DNA from 4 places in the Mesorhizobium sp. B2-4-7 genome. Region 3 is predicted to be linked to each of the others. Evidence: riboswitches for the same ligand, from Rfam matches in the RefSeq annotation. Region 3 holds a riboswitch; each other region holds the start of a gene.
What was found. Region 3 has a riboswitch for cobalamin ahead of FJ946_RS17755 (CbtB domain-containing protein). Riboswitches for the same ligand answer to the same signal wherever they lie in the genome.

Region 1 (4,700 bases), on a different contig from region 3:
AAGATTAGGGCGAAGGTGATGATCTGTACCGGCCGCAGGCGGATTGCCGAGCCAGTCGAACCATGGTCCACCGGCCGCACTTTCGGCTCGGTCGATCGCTGCAGGATGAATGCTATCGAGCCCAAAGCGAGAAACAACGTGCTCGCCAGCATGCCTGCTTCCGGAAACAGCGCCGCACTGAGGCCCACCGACAGCGACGCGCCGGCGATATAGACCAGTTCGTCGGCCGCCGATTCGAAGGCGAAGGCGGTGTTCATCTCCGGCCGGCCGCGAAAAAGCTCGGTCCAGCGCGCGCGCACCATTGCCGGCATGCTGGGCATGGCCGCTGCCAGCAGCGCCGACACGAACATTGTCCATACCGGCCAATCCTGATTGGCCGACGCAATCAGCAGCAGGAATGCCAGCACGGAGATGATGGTGGTGGGCACGACGATCCATGTCTGGCCGAGGCGGTCGACCAGCCTGGAGATCTGCGGCGCCAGGAAAGCGTTGGCCAGCGCGAATGTCGCCGAGACGGCACCCGCCAGCCAGTATTCGCCACGCGTCTGCGACAGCATCGCCACGATGCCGATCGGCGCCATGGCGACCGGCAGGCGCGCCATGAAGCCTGCAGCGGCAAAGCCCTTGGCGCCAGGGGCTCGAAAGATCTCGGAATAGGGGTTCTGCATGGTCCGTTCCTCGACAAAAGGCGATTCGGAAATTACATACGATGCGTATGAATACTAAATAGATCATACGTCGCGTATGTCAATTGGCATACGTGACGTATGTGGATAAGGCCAGAAGAGATGCACAAGCCCCGCAGGGAAATGATCGCCGAAACGCGCGCCAAATTGATTGCCGCGGCCCGGCATGCGTTCGGAACGATCGGTTATGCCGAGGCATCGATGGATGATTTCACCGCATCGGCCGGGCTGACGCGCGGTGCGCTCTATCATCATTTCGGGGACAAGAAGGGGCTTTTGCAGGCGGTTATCGCCGAGATAGACGCCGAGATGGCGGCACGGGTGAATGAGGTTGCAGCGAAAGCACCGACCCGCTGGCAAAGCTTCGTCGACGAATGCACGAGCTACATCGAAATGGCGCTGGAGCCGGAAATCCAGCGCATCATGTTTCGGGACGGTCCGGCCGTGCTGGGGGATCCCGCGCAATGGCCGAACGCCAATGCCTGCGTCGCGTCGATGACCGATCACCTGACGACGCTGCAGGGCGACGGGGTGGTTGTCCCGGGCGTAGACCCCGAGACCGCGGCACGGCTGATCAACGGGGCGAGCAGCCAGGCGGCGCAGCGGATCGCCAATTCGAACGACCCGGAAGCGACGTCGAAGACCGTGGTGGCGGCATTCAAGCAACTGCTCGAAGGATTGTTGAGGAAGGATGCCGGAGCCGCCTGACGACGGCAGGCCGCCGGCAGCGCGCTGCGCATGCCGTATCGGCAATCAAATCAAGGGTTTGTCAGACTTTTCGCATGTTGCCGCCTTGAGGCGTGCGATCGTTGATTTGAGCGGAACTTCGCCCTGTCCGCAAAACGTCTCGCTCATGATCAGCTCGGGCAGCGGCAGCCGCCGCCCCCAGCCATGTGTTTCGAGGTCCGGTTTCGGCGCGAACTCCGAGACACGGCCGACACAGAGATAGGCCACCGGCGTCACATGCCCGGGAATCGACAGAAGGTCTTTCAACGCCTGCGCCTCGATAATGCTGACCCAGCCGACGCCGACGCCTTCGGCGCGCGCCGCCAGCCAGAAATTCTGCACCGCGCAGACCGTGCTGTAGAGATCCATCTCGGGATTGTGCCAGCGTCCCAGCGGCGAACCCTGTGAGCGTCGGCGGTCGCAGGTGATACAGATATTGAGCGCGCTTTCGCAGATGCCTTCCAGCTTGAGCTTGCGGTAGAGCGCCCGCCGCTCTTCCTCGATCGCCGGCAATTCCTGCTCGCGCGCCGCGAGGAACAGGTCGCGCACCTGTTCCCGTCGTTCGGTGCCACGAATGACGATGAAATTCCATGGCTGCATGAAGCCGACCGATGGCGCGTGATGGGCGGCAAGCAGCAGCCGCGCCAAGACCTCGTCGTCGACGGCCTCTGATGTAAAATGGCTGCGAACATCGCGCCGCGTGAACATGGCGCGGTAGACCGCATCGCGCGCCATCTGGTCGAATCCGTCACCCACGGGGATGGTCATATTGTCCGGCATCGCTTGTCCCCTTGCGATTGCAATCAACTGCCGTCCGCCTGACCATGCGGATGACGATGCCTGCCAGGCCGGTCTTCTGGCTCGGGATCAACCCGCATCCGGCGCCTTCCCGTCATCGACAGTGGCATTTACCGGCGCGGTCCCCCTTACAGCGTTGGGCACGCCACGGTATCAAACCGTGTTCCCGATTCTCCCGCTCGCGGCGGGCACCAGGCAGTGGCCGGGACTTTACGACGAAGCCCCTGCGCCGCCAATCCCCGCGGCGACGCGAACGGACGCAAGCGCGATTTTCCCCAACCATCAGGCCGCAACGCATGGCCATCGCCGCGCCAGGGCACTAGATAGGGAGCATGGCCACTCGTCTCTACACCCATCCGATCTTCCTCGAGCACATCACGCCACCCGGCCATCCGGAGCGGCCGGACCGCTTGCGCGCAATCGAGCGCGTGCTCGACGACGAGGCTTTTGCCGCGCTCGATCGCCTCGAGGCGCCACAAGGCGACGAGGCCACCATTCTCTACGCGCATCCCGAGGATTTCGTCGAGCGGGTACGCGCCGCCATTCCCGATACGGGCATCGCCCGCATAGATGCCGACACAACGGCCAGCCCGAAGAGCTGGCAAGCGGCGATCACCGCGATCGGCGCCGCCAACGCCGCCGTCGACGACGTCTTTGCCGGCAGGGCAGACAACGTTTTCGTCGCCGCCCGGCCGCCCGGCCATCATGCGGAGAAAGCGACGGCGATGGGCTTCTGCCTGTTCAACACGGCGGCCATCGCCGCACGTTATGCACAGCGCAAACACGATATCGAACGCGTCGCCATCGTCGACTGGGACGTGCATCACGGCAACGGCACGCAGGATGTTTTCTGGGACGATCCGTCCGTGCTTTATTGCTCGACGCACCAGATGCCGCTCTACCCCGGCACCGGAGCAAAGAACGAAACCGGCGCCGGCAACATCGTCAACGCGCCGCTTGCGCCGCAGACCGGCAGCGAGGCGTTCCGCGATGCCTTCCTGTCGCGCGTGCTGCCCTCGCTCGACAATTTTGCACCCGACCTGATCATCATTTCGGCCGGCTTCGACGCGCATCATCGCGATCCGCTGGCCGAGATCAACCTGACCGAGGATGATTTCGACTGGGCGACCGGCCAACTCATGCAGCGCGCGGCGCGCCACAGCGCCAACCGGCTCGTCAGCCTGCTCGAGGGCGGCTACGATCTGCAAGGATTGGCATTTTCGGTCGCCGCCCATGTCGGGCGACTGATGAAAGGATGAATGATGGCTGGTGAAATCAACGAAGACGTCAAGGCGATGAGCTTCGAACAGGCTCTCGACGCGCTGGAGAAGATCGTCGATGATCTGGAGCGTGGCGATGTGCCGCTCGACCAGTCGATCAAGATCTACGAGCGCGGCGAGGCGCTGAAGGTGCATTGCGACCGGCTGCTCAAGGCGGCCGAGGACAAGGTGGAGAAGATCAGGCTGTCCCGCGACGGCAAGCCGGTCGGGACGGAGCCGCTGGACGCGGATTGAGGCACGCAGCCGTCTCTCTGGTTTTTGACACGATCATGATTGAGGATAGAACGCGTCCCGATTGAAACGGCTCCAGGACAAGAGGAGATACGGAAGCGATGTGCAGAAACATCAAGACCCTGTTCAATTTTGATCCGCCGGCGACCAACGACGAGGTGCGCGATGCAGCCCTTCAATTCGTTCGCAAGCTGAGCGGAACGACGCGGCCTTCGAAGCAGAACCAGCACGCATTCGACCATGCCGTCGAGGCCATCGCGGCGTCGGCGCGCGAGCTTCTCGATTCGCTTGAAACCAACCAGCATCCGCGCAATCGCGAGGAGGTTGCGGCCAAGCTGCGGGCGAAGGCGGCGATCCGCTTTGCCTGATCTGGCCAGAGCAGCCATCGGCCGCTGACAAGGAGAGTTCATGAGCTTCTTTCCCGGGAAGGATCCTGAAGCCGGCGATGCCTTTGCCGGCGACCAGATCGAATTGATGGTCATTCCGAACGCCAAGGACATTGGCGGTTTTCAGGTTCGCCGCGCCTTGCCGACCGCCAAAAGGCGGCTGGTCGGTCCCTTCATCTTCTTCGACCGCATGGGCCCGGCCATCCTGCGTGCCGGTCAGGCGCTCGACGTCCGGCCGCATCCTCATATCGGCCTGTCGACGGTCACCTACCTGTTCGACGGCAGGATCAGGCATCGCGATTCGCTCGGCACCGAGATGGTGATCGAGCCGGGTGACGTGAACCTGATGACCGCCGGCCGCGGCATCGTCCATTCGGAGCGCACGCCGGAAGAACTGCGCGGCGCGCCGATGTCGATCTCGGGGCTGCAGACATGGTTGGCGCTGCCGGACGGCAAGGAGGAAGTGGCGCCGGTTTTCGAAAACACCGCTGTCGCGCGGCTTCCCGACATCGACGCGGAAGGCGTCAGCGGCCGCATCGTTATAGGCGATTTCCAGGGGCTGCGTTCCCCGGTGCGAGCCGATTCCGAGACGC
Region 2 (4,700 bases), on a different contig from region 3:
TCCAGTCCTACGCGCTCTATCCGCATATGACGGTCTACGACAACATGGCGTTCTCGATGAAGATCGGGAAGGAAAGCAAGGCCGAGATAGACAAGCGCGTGCGCCAGGCGGCAGAGATCCTGCAGCTGACCAACTATCTCGACCGCCTGCCCAAGGCGATGTCGGGAGGCCAGCGCCAGCGCGTGGCCATCGGGCGCGCCATCGTGCGCAACCCGAAGGTGTTCCTGTTCGACGAACCGCTGTCGAACCTCGACGCCGCGCTACGCGTCGCCACCCGCATCGAGATCGCCAAGCTCAAGGAATCGATGCCCAACACCACCATGATCTATGTCACCCACGACCAGGTCGAGGCGATGACGCTGGCCGACCGCATCGTGGTGCTGAAGGAGGGCCATATCGAGCAGGTCGGCACGCCGATGGAACTCTACAAGAAACCCGGCAATCTGTTCGTTGCTCAGTTCATCGGCTCGCCGGCCATGAACATCCTGCCGGCGACCATCGACAAATCGGGCAATCCGACCGTCATCAGTCATGTCGGCGGCCGCAAGGCTACGGTGCCGATCGCGACGCCGGCCTCGGCCAAGGGCGCGTCGGTGAGCTTCGGCGTGCGGCCGGAGGACCTGACGATCGCCGGCGGCACGGACTATCTGTTCGAAGGAACGGTGGATTATGTCGAGCAGCTCGGCGAGGTGCAACTCGTCTATGTCGACATCGGCCGCGCCGACCTGCCGCTGGTGACCAAGCTGCCGGGCAATGTCGAGGTCAAGCGCGGGGCGACGCTGCGGCTGAGCGCCGACGCCGGAGACCTTCATATCTTCGACGCGGATGGCCGATCCTTCGCGCTGCACGAGACGGAAGCGAAAGCGGCCTGAGAGCAGGCCATGAATTAATTGCCGGTCACGCAAAAAAGGAGCGGCGGGCAAAGCCCGCCGCTCCTGTTTGGTGTCAGCTTCGGCTGTTAGTGGCCGAAGAGATTCCGGTCACTGCCCTGAGGGGCGGACTTGTGTTCATCGCCCGACGAATTGAGCAGCTTGTAGACCGGCGAGCCGCTGTCGCGGATCGAAGCCGTGTGCGCATTGTCGACCGAGGTGACGGCAGGCTGGTTGGCGCCATTGGAGCCATAGTTGTCGCTGCTGGCAAAAGCGCTGCCCGAAACGGCCAGGACGGCGGCGGCAGCAAGGATGATCTTTTTCATTTCAAGTCTCCTGAATTCTCAAATTCCACCGCAGAGGCGGGCTTGCCCGCCATCTGCTGCAGGATCGGCTGTTAGTTGTTGCCGAAGAGGTTACGGTCGGCACCCTGAACAGGTGCCTGGGCAGCCGGAGCCGACGTCTTGGTCGAAGCGGTGTATGAGCTGTCCGTCGAAGTGGCCGCGGGCTGGTTGGCGCCATTGGAGCCATAGTTGTCGCTGCCGGCGAAAGCGCTGCCCGACACGGCCAGGACGGCGGCGGCAGCAAGAGCGATCTTCTTCATTTCAAGTCTCCTGAATTCTCAAATTTCGCCAGGACGGCGGAAGGCCCGCCGTCAACTGGAGATCGGCTGTTAGTTGTTGCCGAAGAGGTTGCGATCGGCACCCTGGACAGGCGTCTGGGCAGCCGGTTCCGACTTCTTGGTCGAAGCGGTGTACGAGCTGTCGACGGCGGTGGCCGCAGGGGCATTCGAACCATAATGGTCGCTACTAGCGAAGGCGCTGCCGGAAACAGCCAGAAGGGCGGCGGCAGTGAGAATGATCTTTTTCATTTTTTGATACTCCAGTATTTTTCCGTCCGTCTAGCGGCGTGTCTTGGGAGGAAATCGCGTCGTTCGGACAGCCCCGATGTGGGAAAGCCATACCGCCATTTCCAATCACGAAGTTTTTCCGTGTGGACCAAGTTTCCACCACTTGAAATTGTGCCAGAGCCTTCTACATTCGTTTTTTCCATTTGTTATCAAATAGTTATTCTAACAGACGGCGCGATCACCAACTGTGTCGAAGGCCCAGTGTTCACACCGTCCTGCACGCATCGTCAACAGAAACGAACCGTTCGGTTCGATTTTAGAGGGCGCTAACAGTCACTTTTCGAAACCGTTAACCTTTTTTGCCTCCGCCACGAGACGGAATCCGAGGCGGCGACCTGAGGCTTTCTGCCCTGCAACGGCGGCCGCGCCGTTTCCAATGCGTGTCGCGCGGCATGGATGCGATGTCGTTTTCATGCCGACGACAAGTCGGCGATCATGGTTAGATCCTGCCATCTCAGGTGCCGCCGCGTGACGACGAGGCGGAGAATTGGGAAGCCGGTCAGAATCCGGCGCTGCCCCCGCAACGGTGGTGGAGTTCAGGTCGCAACGGGAGACCACTGGGCAAAGGCCTGGGAAGGTGTCGCGACAGTCCGCAAGGACAGCTCCAGAGCCCGGAAACCAGCCCGAGATGTTGGACTCGACTGATCGCGGCGGGCGGTCAAGAGGCGGATGGTGCATGTCCGGCGCAAGCCGGCGCGCGGCTTGATCCTTCCTCTCTCCCCTCCGTTCAGTCCTTCGATGCGAGGACAGGACTTCAATGCGAGGACAGGACATGGATGCGCGCAACGACATGCTGAAACGGCTGCAAGGCCGCAGGGACGGCTTCTCGCTCGAGCAGCCCTTCTATACCGATCCCGACTACTTCAAGCTCGACATGGAGCTGATCTGGTACCGCGACTGGCTGTTCATCGGCCATGATTGCGAACTGCCCCGGCCCGGCAGCTTCATCACCGTGCAGATCGGCGACTATCCTGTGGTGCTGGTGCGTGACCAGAAGGGCAACATCAACGCCTTCCACAATTCTTGCCGCCATCGCGGCAGCCGCGTCTGCAACACAGACAAGGGCACGGCGGCGAAGCTCGTCTGCCCCTACCATCAGTGGACCTATGAACTGGACGGCAGGCTGCTGTTCGCCAGGCAGATGGCCGAGGGTTTCGACAAGAGCCAGTTCGGCCTGAAGCCGGTCGCCTGCGAAAGCGTCGGCGGCTACATCTTCATTTGCCTCGCCGACGAGCCGGCGGATTTCGCGCCGATGCGGACGATGATCGAACCCTATTTGCTGCCGCATCGGCTGCGCGAAGCAAAGGTCGCCTTCGAGAGCACCATCGTCGAGAAGGGCAATTGGAAGCTGGTCTGGGAAAACAACCGCGAATGCTATCATTGCGCCGGCAACCATCCGGAGCTCTGCAAGACCTTCCCGGAGGCGCCGACCGTGACTGGCGTGCAAGACGCCGACAGCGACCCGGAGATGCTGGTGCACTGGGCCAAGTGCGAGGCGGCAGGCCTGCCGAGCAGGTTCCGCATCGACCCGGCCGGACAGTACCGTGCCACCCGCGCGCCGCTGCTGCGCGATGCCGTCAGTTATACGATGACGGGAAAACGCGCGGTCAAGAAGAACCTGTCCGACGGCGTTGGCACCGACCGCATCGGCTCCTTGCTGCTCTATCACTATCCGACGACCTGGAACCACATCCTCGGCGACCACGCCGTCACGTTCCGCGTGCTGCCGATCAGCGCCACCGAGACTGCGGTGACGACCAAATGGCTGGTTCACAAGGACGCGGTCGAGGGCGTCGACTACGACCTCGCCGAACTCACCCATGTCTGGACCGAGACCAACGGCCAGGATCGTCGCATCGTCGAGGAAAACGCCTTCGGCATCCTGTCGCCGGCCTATGAACCCGGCCCCTATTCCGAACTGCACGAAGGCGGCGTCATCCAGTTCGTCGACTGGTACGCGCGTTTCATCGGTCCGCGCCTCGCCGAAGACGGCCGGCCGGCCCTGCGCAGCGTTGCTTGAGAGGTGAGGGATGAATGCGATGACGGATCTCGGCCTCTATCGCCATCTCGATCAGATGGCGCCCTGGAACGACAGGCTCCAGGTGCTGGAAGTGATCGGCGTGAGCGACGAGGCGCCTGATGTAAAGACTTTCACCTTCCGCTCCGACAACCAGACCTGGTTCCGCTACAAGCCGGGCCAGTTCGTGACGCTGGAACTGCCGACAGCGGATCGGTTGCTGATGCGCACCTACACGCTGTCGTCTTCGCCTTCACGGCCATTCTCGATCGCGGTGACGGTGAAGGCGCAGGCCGGCAGCACCGGCACACGCTGGATGTTCGACCATTTGAGGCCTGGTTCGCACGTCAAGGCGTATGGGCCGGCCGGAGACTTTTCGCTGCACAGCCACCCGGCGGCCAAATATCTGTTCATCTCGGCCGGCTCCGGCGTGACGCCGATGATGTCGATGCTGCGCTGGCTGAATGACTGCGCGCCATGGACCGATGTCGGCTTCGTCAACTGCGCACGCCGCCCCGAAGAGATCATCTTCCGCAAGGAGCTGGAATTGCTCGGCAGCCGCATGCCCGGCCTGTCGCTCGGTTTCATGATCGAGGAGCGGTCGAGCCGGGAAGGCTGGTTCGGCCATATGGGCCGCATCGACGCCATCCGGCTGCCGCTTCTGGCGCCCGATTTCCGAGAGCGCGAAATCTTCTGCTGCGGCCCCGACCCCTTCATGCGTGCCGTGCGCGGCATGCTCGAAGCCGCCGGCTTCGACATGGCGAGATACCATCAGGAGAGCTTTGCAGCGCCGCTGGTGGAGGAAATCCCGGCGCCGTTCGCCTCGCCGACTGGAGACGGCGCAGCCATTCCTGTCGAAGCCGCGACGCCGATCCGGTTCTCGATTTCGGATGTCGATGCCGCA
Region 3 (4,700 bases):
CCCCGTCGATCGGGGGAGAGGTGGCTCGGCGAGCCGAGACGGAGTGGGGGTCGACGAGCTCGGCAGTCGCGTTTCTCGCACCCGCCGGGTTGCGCCTGCCTGTCTGCGGACCGCGCGTTCGATAACCGCCTTCCCCCAATCCGTCGCTGCTTCGCAGCGCCACCTTTCCCCCCTCCGGAGGGAAAGGAAGTGAGCCCTGCTGGAAGCGTTTGGCGACCAGACTTGAATGCTCATCCACAAAAGGGGACAACAGCTCTCAAAACTCCACCCCCTGCTGCGCCTTCACGCCCGCCGCGAAATGGTGCTTGGTCAGCCCCATCTCGGTCACCAGGTCGGCCGCCTCGACCAGCGCCGGCTTGGCGTTGCGACCGGTGACGACGACATGCAGGCCCTCGCGGCGCGCTTTCAGCGCGACAACCACCTTGTCCAGATCGAGATACTCGTAGCGCAGCGCGATGTTGAGTTCGTCGAGCACGACGAGACTGATCGACGGATCGGCCATCAGCTCCAGCGCCTTGGCCCAGGCGGCCTCGGCCGCCGCGATGTCGCGCTTCAGATCCTGTGTCTCCCAGGTGAACCCCTCGCCCATCGCGTGCCAGACGACGCGGTCGCCGAAGGCGGCGAAGGCCTCCTTCTCACCCGTATGCCATTTGCCCTTGATGAACTGGACGACGCCGACGCGCTTGCCGTAGCCGAGCATCCGCAGCGCCAGGCCAAAGGCAGCCGTGGTCTTGCCTTTGCCCGGGCCGGTGTTGACGATCAGCAGCCCCTTTTCGACCGTCTTGCTCGCCACCTCGGCGTCTTGGACCGCCTTGCGCTTGGCCATCTTGGCGCGGTGGCGCTCTTCGTCCTTTTCGTCGATGTCGGTCATGTCACTTCACCTTGAGCGGCAGCCCCGCCACCATCAAAAGCACGGTCTCGGCAATCGCCGCGACCTGCTGGTTGAGCCGGCCGGCGGCGTCGCGGAACCGGCGCCCCAGCGCATTGTCGGGCACGATGCCTTGCCCGACCTCGTTGGATACCACGAACCAGGGTCCGCGCGGCCGCGACAGCATGTCAGCCAGCCGCCGACATTCGGCCTCTACATCATGATCGGCCAGCATGTGATTGGTCAGCCAGAGCGTCAGGCAGTCGACAAGCACCGGCTGGTCCTCCGGTAGGGCCTCGAGTGCACCGACAAGGTCTAGCGGTGCATCGATGGTCGTCCAGCCCTCGCCGCGCCGCGACCGGTGCAACGCGATGCGCTGCCGCATCTCGTCGTCATAAGGTTGCGCCGTGGCGATGTAGGCCCATCGCGAAGGCAAGGCGGTCATCAGCGTTTCGGCGTGCGCGCTCTTGCCGGAGCGCGCACCGCCGATGATGAAGGTCAGTCTTCCGCGATCAGGCAAAGCTGTCGCGCAGGCTCGTCGCGCTGCCGGTGAAGCGTCCACGCACCACGCCGACGACAGCGCCCAGCACGAGCCAGAACACCAGGTTCGTCACTGTCACCGCCACCACGAACTGATGGTGCAGGCCTTCCGGGATCGGCGTCTCGAAACTGTCGGGCTGCGGCGCGCCGACGATATGCGGCGCGACGATCAACACCACACCCAGAATCGCCAGCGGCAGTGATTTGCGGAAGGCGATCAGGGCAAGGCCGATCGCCGTCGCCGCCACCGTCGCCGTCCACCAGATCTGGCGTGGCAGAAGCTCGGCGGCAGGCATGGCCGGCAGTTCCGGCGGCAGGCCGAGGCCCGGCGCCAGCGTGAACACGGCAAAGCCGGCCAGTCCCCAGAACACGCCCTGGCGCCAGTTGCCGATGCCGCCGGCGAATTCCGAAACCGCGACCAGGACCAGCGCGAAGCCGATGCCGGTGACGATGTTGGCAAGCACGCTGAAAGCGAAACGCTCGAAGCCGTCGGCCGGCGCCCAGCCTTCCTCTTCAGCCGGAACAGCTTCAGCGGCTGCCGGCGCGGCGGAGCTCATGGCATTGCCCGCCGGGGCGGCAGAGTTCATGGCGTTGTTGTCGGTCGGGGCCGGTGCGGTATGGTCGTGGTGGTGGCCGCCGCCGGCCTGTTCGTAGACTTCCGCCTTCAGGATCAACGGCACGGTGGCATAGGCCTGCATGCAGGCGAGAACGACACCGGCCACGAGCCCTGCGATCGCCGCGATGAACACGACGTTGCGAAACAGGTTCATGATGTCAAATCCCTATCAGTGGCAGGGAAACGCCATCGAGTGGCGATAGTCGTGCGCGGCATTGTGGACCGCGTCGATATGCGAGAAACCGACAAAGCCTACGACGAAAACGCCGAGCAGCGCCGCGAGCGCGAGCTGCAGGAGGCGCGACTGCGAGGAGATGGAGGCGCCGAGGGAGACGGAAGCGGTATTCATGTCTTGTCCTTTCACCCTCCACCCGAGGGCATCGAAGTCAGTTTCCTGTCGCCGGCAGGTCTCCTGGCTCGCGGATCAGCGCCCTTCCCCACCTTCCCGAAGAAAATCTTCAGTGGCATATGGAGAGGACTACCGCACACAGTTGCGGGGGCAGCCACGGCATTGGGCAACAAATCTGCCCGCACCGCATTCCCTCTTGGCTCCAATCGGAACCGACGACGAAGGTGACTATAGGGAAAATCGCCGCATCCGGCAAACCAAATTCCGACGGCGACAAGCGCTTTAGCGCCGTCCGGCCGCTTGCTCCGCTGCAATTGACAATTTCCGTGGCCGGGTGTCGGCTGCCATCCTCACAGGAGGCCAGCCATGCAGCCCGTCCAGAGCCAGCACGCCCCCTATAACGGCCTCACCCGGGCCGAGCCGACATTGCCGTCCTCGGCCTATTGGGATGCGGCGGCCTACCAGCGCGACCTCGACGCCATCTGGTACAGGAACTGGCTGCTCGTCTGCCGTGAAGCTGATCTCGCCCAACCGCTGGCTTTCCGCACCTTCCGTGTCGGCAGCCAGGAGATCGTCGTGCTGCGTGACGATACCGGCGAACTGCGCGCCTTCCACAACACCTGCCGGCATCGCGGCTCGCAGCTTTGCCAGGAACGCGAGGGGCGGCTGAAGGCGCGGCTGATCACCTGCCCCTACCACGCATGGTCCTATTCGCTGCGCGGCGAGCTCGTGCGCGTGCCATCGAAAACGCTGCCCGAAGGTTTCGACAAGGCGGACCATCCGCTCTATCGCGTCGCGCTGTCGGTCTGGCGCGGCTTCGTCTTCGTCAATCTCGCGGAAGATGCCGCCGGCTCGGCGCACTCATCCTTCGACCCGGCCTCCGGCGATCTCGGCAACTGGCCGCTGGAATCGCTGGTATCGGGCCATGTGCTGCGCAAGGTGATGAACTGCAACTGGAAGATCTTCTGGGAAAACTTCAACGAATGCCTGCATTGCCCCGGCGTCCACAAGGACCTGTCGCGGCTGGTGCCGATCTACGGCCGCGGCCTGATGGGCCGGCATGACGACCCCGAATGGACCCGCCATGCCGACAATGACGCGCCGGAATTTTCCGGCGGGCTGCGGGCGGGTGCCGAAACATGGTCACGTGACGGCCAGGCGCATGGGCCGGTCTTTTCGGGCCTGACGCCGGCCGAGCGCGCCGCCGGCCAGACCTACGCCACCAGCCTGCCCTCGATGTTCATCGTCGGCCACGTCGACTATGTCAGGTCCGTACGGCTGGTGCCGCTTGGCCCCGAGCAGACCGAATTGACCGCCGAATGGCTGTTCGCGCCCGACGCGCTCGCCGCCACCGACATCGACAACATCGTCGGATTCGGCACCCAGGTGCTGGAGGAGGATGCCGCGATCTGCGAGGTCAACCAGAAAGGGCTGCGCTCCATGCGCCATAAGGCCGGCGTGCTGATGCCGGAGGAGTACGACCTCCACCGCTTCCACGATTGGGTACGCGAACGACATGCTGCGCTTGTGCCGTAAGCTTCACAGCGACTTCGGCAGATACCGCCAGGTGACATAACCGCAGACCGCCGCAAGCAGGCCGAGCGTGACGAAAACCGAGCCCAGTCCGAAAAAGGCCAGCACCACCGAGTAGACCAGCGGCGGCGTCAGTTCGGAAAAGTCGAGATAAGTGCGGTAGACCGCAGCCATCTGCGCCCGCTCATAAGAGCGGACCGAGCGCATGAAGGCGGTCGAGCCCAGCGCGTCGAGCGCGATGGTGAAGAAGGCGCCGCACAGCAGGAAGGCGCCGGTGACGAGCGGCGCGCTTTCGCCGACGGCACCCGCCGCCAGCAGCACCACCGACATGGCGAAATAGGCAAAAGTCATGGTCCTGCGGCCGCCGAAGCGCTTGCCGGCCTTGCCCCAGAAAATCGCCATGAACAAAAGCGCGTTGCCTGCCGAAACCAGAATGCCGCCGGCAAGTTCGCCCTCACCGGTGATGACCATGAACAGCGGGCCATAGACGAAAAATGTCGTCCAGAAGCAGGAGCGGCCGAAGGCGATCAGCCAGGCCAGCCTCAGCCTCGGCTGCGCGACGAAGCGGCCGATATTGGCCAGCGGGTTGACCGGGCGCGTCTTGCCCGGCCGGATCGAGGGATTGTCGCCGAGCCGGTAGGTCCAGAACAACGCCAGCAGGGCCAAGGCGAATACGGCGACCGCGCCATGCGCGGCATAGATGCCGAAGCGCGTGTAGAGAAAGATGCCGAGCGTCGGCCCACCCGTCCAGGCAAACATCGACCACGCCATGCGCAGCGATTCGGCCTGCATGA
Region 4 (4,700 bases), on a different contig from region 3:
CGGTCGGCAGGGTCGAGCGGCGGCACCGCTACCGGCACGACCTTGTCGAGCAGGCCTTCGCGTTCCGGCAACACGGCTTCGGCCTTCAACTCGTCATGACCATCCCAGGTCAGGCTGCCGCGTTCGCCGACGATGCGCCAACTGCCTTCCCAACTGGTGCGGAAACCGTCGGCGCACCAACTGCCGCGATAGGTGAACATCTTGCCCTGGCCGAGCTCGAAGGTGGCGCTTGCGGACGATCCCTGCCGGTACCAGGAATTGGCCGGCTCCCATTCCCGGCAATACACTTCGGTCGGCTCGCCATCGACCATGTAGCGGGCGGCGTCGAATGTATGGATCGCCATGTCGAGCAGCAGCACATGGCGCATGCCTTCGCGGAAACCGCCGAAATGCGGCGCAATGAAAAAATCGGCATGGATGCTGGTCGCAGCGCCGATGGCGCCGGAGCCGAGGAAGCGCCGGATGCGCCGGACGTTGGCGACGTAGCGGCGGTTCTGCACCACGGCATGGACGCGCCGGGCGCGCCGCGCATCGTCGATGATGGCGCGCGCATTGTCCGGGCTGTCGGCCAGCGGCTTTTCCGTCAACAGATGACAGCCATGGGCAAAGGCCGAATTCGCCACGGCGCGACGGGCGGCAGGCACGACCACGTCGAACACCGCATCGGGTCTGGTCTGGGAGAGAACGACGTCGAGATCGGTCCCGATCGCGACCCCGGCGAGGTCGTATTCGCGTGCCCGCTGGCGCGCCCTGTCGGCGTCGAGGTCGACGAGACCGACGATCTTGACGGCAGGGGATTGGCTGATGGCCTCGAGCCAGGTTTTGCTCATGGCTCCGCACCCGACCAGGACGACGTGCATCATCCAGCGCTCCTCCGGCCAACCCCTCCTGGCTGGCACCCACGGCAGTCCGTAAATGACTTCCGTAAACGTTTACGATGACACACCCGATGGCATATATTGTCAATCGGATTTGTACCGTCGGCTCTGAAACGCCTTGGCCGCACGACCGGCTGGTGCTAGCCAGAAGCAGGAGGGGGAGGTCTTGGCGTCCAGCATTCACGATCTTGCGCGGCACCTGAACATTTCGATCGGTACGGTCTCGCGCGCGCTTAACGGGCGCGCCGACGTGAACGCCGAGACACGCCAGCGCGTGCTCGAGGCGGCCCGGAAGCTCAATTATTCACCGAACCACTCGGGCAGGAACCTACGCCGCGGCACCACCCATGCCGTGGCTTTCATGCTGCAGCCGCATCCGGGCGACCAGCAGTATGGCGAGCCGTTCTTCATTCCGTTCCTCACCGGACTGCAAGCGACATTGGCCGAGTGCGGGCTGGACCTGATCATCGTCATGGGCGCGCCGGCGGATTATCAACAGGAGCGGCTGCGCCGCGTCGTCGAGACGCGTCGTGCCGATGCCGTCGTACTGGCCTGGACGCGGCGCGAGGACGATCGCATCGACTATCTGAGCAAGGCCGGCTTTCCCTTCGCGACGCTCGGCCGAAGCCGGTCCGGCGACGACAGCTATCCCTCTCTGGATCTGGATTTCGAGAAGGCGGGCGCCGATGCGGTCGACCGGCTGGTTGCGCGTGGCCACCGCCGCATCGCCGCCATCCGGCCGTCGCTTGACCTGAATTTCGGTTATCTGTTTCTGGAGGGTTATTGCAAGGCGCTGCGGCGGCACCGCATCGAAGTCGATCCCGGCCTGATTGTGGACGGTTTTATCAACGAAGCCGGTGGCTACGCGGTGACACCGCAAGTCATGCGGTCGAAGGATCCGCCGACCGCGATTATCTTCAACAACGACTCGATGGCGCTCGGCGGCTGCAAAGCGCTCGCCGAAATGGGGATCAAGCCCGGGCAGGATGTCGCGGTGATCGTCATCGTCGACACGCCGCTCTGCCGTTATTTCTCGCCGGCGCTGACCGGCTTTCGTCCGAGCCTTGACCCGATGGGGCGGCGGCTCGGCGAAATCCTGCTCGCCTCGCTCCCGGCTTTCGCCGGCGCGAAAGGGCCAGAGATCATTCGCGAGGTCTGGCCGCTGGAACTGGTGGCGCGCGATAGTGATTGACCACACGTTTGTATCGTTATAACAGAACATGCATCGACCTTGCCTCGACGCTGCCTGCATCCTAGGCTGCGACTCGTGATGGTCCCCGCGCCGCAAGGCGAGGGGTGAAAAGGGAACATGGTGAGGCCCGATTTTCGGGTCGAAGCCATGGCTGCCCCCGCAACTGTAAGCGGCGAGCAAAATCCGAGAAGCCACTGGCCGGCAAGGCTGGGAAGGCAGGATGGCGCAACGACCCGCGAGCCAGGAGACCTGCCATCTGCATGGGTTGACCGGACGGGGTGTGCCGGGAGGAGACGCGGGGTTCGGTCTTGTCGACCGGTTCAAGCCAGCTTCCTTCCGTCGCCATTTTTGAAAGTGACGGAAGTTGGACGGCTCCATCGATCGCATTCACTGCATTCCCATGCATCGCATCATCGTGTGCACGCTTTGCCGCGATATCGCCACCGAGGTGAATTCAGGCCAGCGTCCGGCAGGATTGGCAAGCAAGACGCTGGCCCGTATTCCGGCAGGCCCTGCAAGGAATTGCCCATGACCGCGCCGCTTCTCGAGGCCCGCGACCTGGCCGCGGCGGCGGATGGCCTGCATCTGGTGCATCCGGTCAGCCTTTCGGTGGCGGCGGGCGACCGTCTCGCCATCATCGGTCCCAACGGCGCCGGCAAGACGACATTGCTGCGCATGCTGTCGGGCATGCTGCGGCCGAGTTCGGGCGAAGTGAAGCTCACCGGGCGCCTGCTGGACAGGATTTCGACCGCCGAGCGGGCGCTGCACATCGCCGTCGTCGGCCAGACCGATCAACCGGATCCACGGCTGGCGGTGATCGATTATGTCGAGCTCGGCCGGGTTCCGCATACCGGCCGCAGGCACAGGAGCGAGGAACGCGACATTGTCGTCGAGGCGCTGCGTCGGACCGGGCTGTTGCCGCTGCTTGGCCGCACCATCGGCTCGCTGTCGGGCGGCGAGCGCCAGCGCGCCCAGCTTGCCCGCGCCATCGCACAGGAGCCGAAGATCCTGTTCCTCGACGAGCCGACCAACCATCTCGACCCGCGGGCGCGCAGCGAGTTGCTCGAACTGGTTGCAGGCCTCGGCATGACCGTGATCGCGGTGCTGCACGATCTGGCGCTGGTGACGCCTTTCGCCACCAGGGTCGCGGTGATGAGCCATGGCCGGTTGCATGTGCTGGCGCCGCCACGCGAAGCACTCACTCAGCAGCTGATCCGCGAGATCTTCGGTGTCGACGTCTTTAGGTTGCGCCACCCGACGGAGGACCGCGAGCTGACGGTGTTCGAGGTTCCGAACCGTGCCGCGCCATCTTCGTGAGCGCAGATCCAATTCCCGTGCAACGAAGGAGCAACATCCGTGAAACGCCTTGCCGTATCTCTTGCCTTCTCCCTGCTGGCCTCTACGGCCTTCGCCTTTCCGGTGACGGTCGACAGCTGCGGCAAGTCGCTGACCTTCGACGCGCCTCCAAAGCGCGCTGTCATTCACGATCTCAACATGGCCGAGATGGCCTTCGCCCTGAAGCTGCAGCCGTCGATCGTCGGCCTGACCGGCATCACCGGATGGTACAAGGTCGGCCCCGAATTCAAGGCCGAGCAAGGCTCGATCCCGGAACTGGCGCCCAAATATCCGACGCTGGAAAACCTGGTCGCTGTCGAGCCCGACTTCTTCTTCGCCGGTTGGTACTACGGCATGAAGCCGGGCGGCGAGGTGACGCCCGATACGCTGGCGCAACACGGCATCAAGACCCTGGTGCTGACGGAAAGCTGCGTCCATCTCGACAAGAACCGCCCCGCCGCTTCGATGGACCTGCTCTATGGCGATGTCGAGAAGCTGGGCAAGATCTTCGGCAAGGAGGCCGAAGCGGATAAGCTCGTCTCCGGCTGGAAGGCGCAGCTCGCCGAAATCACGGCCAAGGTCGGCGCCCGCAGGGGAACGCGCGTGTTCCTCTATGATTCCGGCGAGGACAAGCCGTTCACATCAGGCAAGTTCGCCATTCCCAACGCCATGATTTCCGCGGCCGGCGGCGACAACATCATGGCCGACATGGACACCAGCTGGGGCAACACGGATTGGGAGACGGTGGCCTCGCGCAATCCGCAATTCCTCATCCTGCTCGACTATCAGGATGGCGGCGGCTACCGGAAGCTGCTCGATTTCCTGAAAGCGCATCCGGCAATGAAGGAGACGGACGCGGTCAGGAACGAACGCTTCGCGGCGCTTCGCTATGCCGAACTGACACCCGGGCCGGCCAATATCGACGCGATCGGCAAGATTGCCAGGGCGATGCATCCGGAAGCGTTTTAACCGGGAACATGACTTTGCGGCACAAGGCATTCCTATTGGCCATGACGGCGGCGGCGTTGGCAATCGCCGCGTTCGCGCTGCTGTCGATCGCCTATGGCTCGACGATGATTCCGTTGGGCGACGTCGTTGCAGCACTTGGCCATGCGATCGGATTGAAGGGGCATGACGTGTCCGGCCCGGTCGGCAGGATCGTCGTCGACCTCAGATTGCCGCGCATAATCCTGGCCATCTGTGTCGGCGGCGGCCTGGGCGTGGTCGGCGCGCTGTTACAGACGGTGACGCGCAACGATCTTGCCGATCCGTTCCTGTTCGGCCTCTCGTCGGGA

Region 1: another riboswitch for cobalamin. It lies ahead of bluB (5,6-dimethylbenzimidazole synthase); the one in region 3 lies ahead of FJ946_RS17755 (CbtB domain-containing protein).
Region 2: another riboswitch for cobalamin. It lies ahead of FJ946_RS15605 (aromatic ring-hydroxylating dioxygenase subunit alpha); the one in region 3 lies ahead of FJ946_RS17755 (CbtB domain-containing protein).
Region 4: another riboswitch for cobalamin. It lies ahead of FJ946_RS01055 (ABC transporter ATP-binding protein); the one in region 3 lies ahead of FJ946_RS17755 (CbtB domain-containing protein).

Annotation. Positions count from the first base shown of each region.
Region 1 is NZ_VFVH01000001.1:665,464-670,163, reverse strand. Features, by position in the region: gene FJ946_RS03395 (MFS transporter) at 1-668, opposite strand, end outside; gene FJ946_RS03390 (TetR/AcrR family transcriptional regulator) at 789-1,394, shown strand; gene bluB (5,6-dimethylbenzimidazole synthase) at 1,440-2,192, opposite strand; cobalamin riboswitch at 2,241-2,421, opposite strand; gene FJ946_RS03380 (histone deacetylase family protein) at 2,543-3,469, shown strand; gene FJ946_RS03375 (exodeoxyribonuclease VII small subunit) at 3,473-3,724, shown strand; gene FJ946_RS03370 (DUF2277 domain-containing protein) at 3,823-4,089, shown strand; gene FJ946_RS03365 (pirin family protein) at 4,130-4,700, shown strand, end outside.
Region 2 is NZ_VFVH01000004.1:506,409-511,108, forward strand. Features, by position in the region: gene ugpC (sn-glycerol-3-phosphate ABC transporter ATP-binding protein UgpC) at 1-872, shown strand, start outside; gene FJ946_RS15590 (DUF680 domain-containing protein) at 959-1,195, opposite strand; gene FJ946_RS15595 (DUF680 domain-containing protein) at 1,267-1,473, opposite strand; gene FJ946_RS15600 (DUF680 domain-containing protein) at 1,543-1,740, opposite strand; cobalamin riboswitch at 2,219-2,421, shown strand; gene FJ946_RS15605 (aromatic ring-hydroxylating dioxygenase subunit alpha) at 2,552-3,799, shown strand; gene FJ946_RS15610 (hybrid-cluster NAD(P)-dependent oxidoreductase) at 3,819-4,700, shown strand, end outside.
Region 3 is NZ_VFVH01000006.1:71,264-75,963, forward strand. Features, by position in the region: gene cobO (cob(I)yrinic acid a,c-diamide adenosyltransferase) at 257-871, opposite strand; gene cobU (bifunctional adenosylcobinamide kinase/adenosylcobinamide-phosphate guanylyltransferase) at 873-1,388, opposite strand; gene FJ946_RS17750 (CbtA family protein) at 1,381-2,178, opposite strand; gene FJ946_RS17755 (CbtB domain-containing protein) at 2,194-2,373, opposite strand; cobalamin riboswitch at 2,409-2,605, opposite strand; gene FJ946_RS17760 (aromatic ring-hydroxylating dioxygenase subunit alpha) at 2,740-3,909, shown strand; gene FJ946_RS17765 (MFS transporter) at 3,913-4,700, opposite strand, start outside.
Region 4 is NZ_VFVH01000001.1:214,580-219,279, reverse strand. Features, by position in the region: gene FJ946_RS01065 (Gfo/Idh/MocA family oxidoreductase) at 1-863, opposite strand, end outside; gene FJ946_RS01060 (LacI family DNA-binding transcriptional regulator) at 1,045-2,070, shown strand; cobalamin riboswitch at 2,133-2,342, shown strand; gene FJ946_RS01055 (ABC transporter ATP-binding protein) at 2,599-3,387, shown strand; gene FJ946_RS01050 (ABC transporter substrate-binding protein) at 3,427-4,374, shown strand; gene FJ946_RS01045 (iron ABC transporter permease) at 4,383-4,700, shown strand, end outside.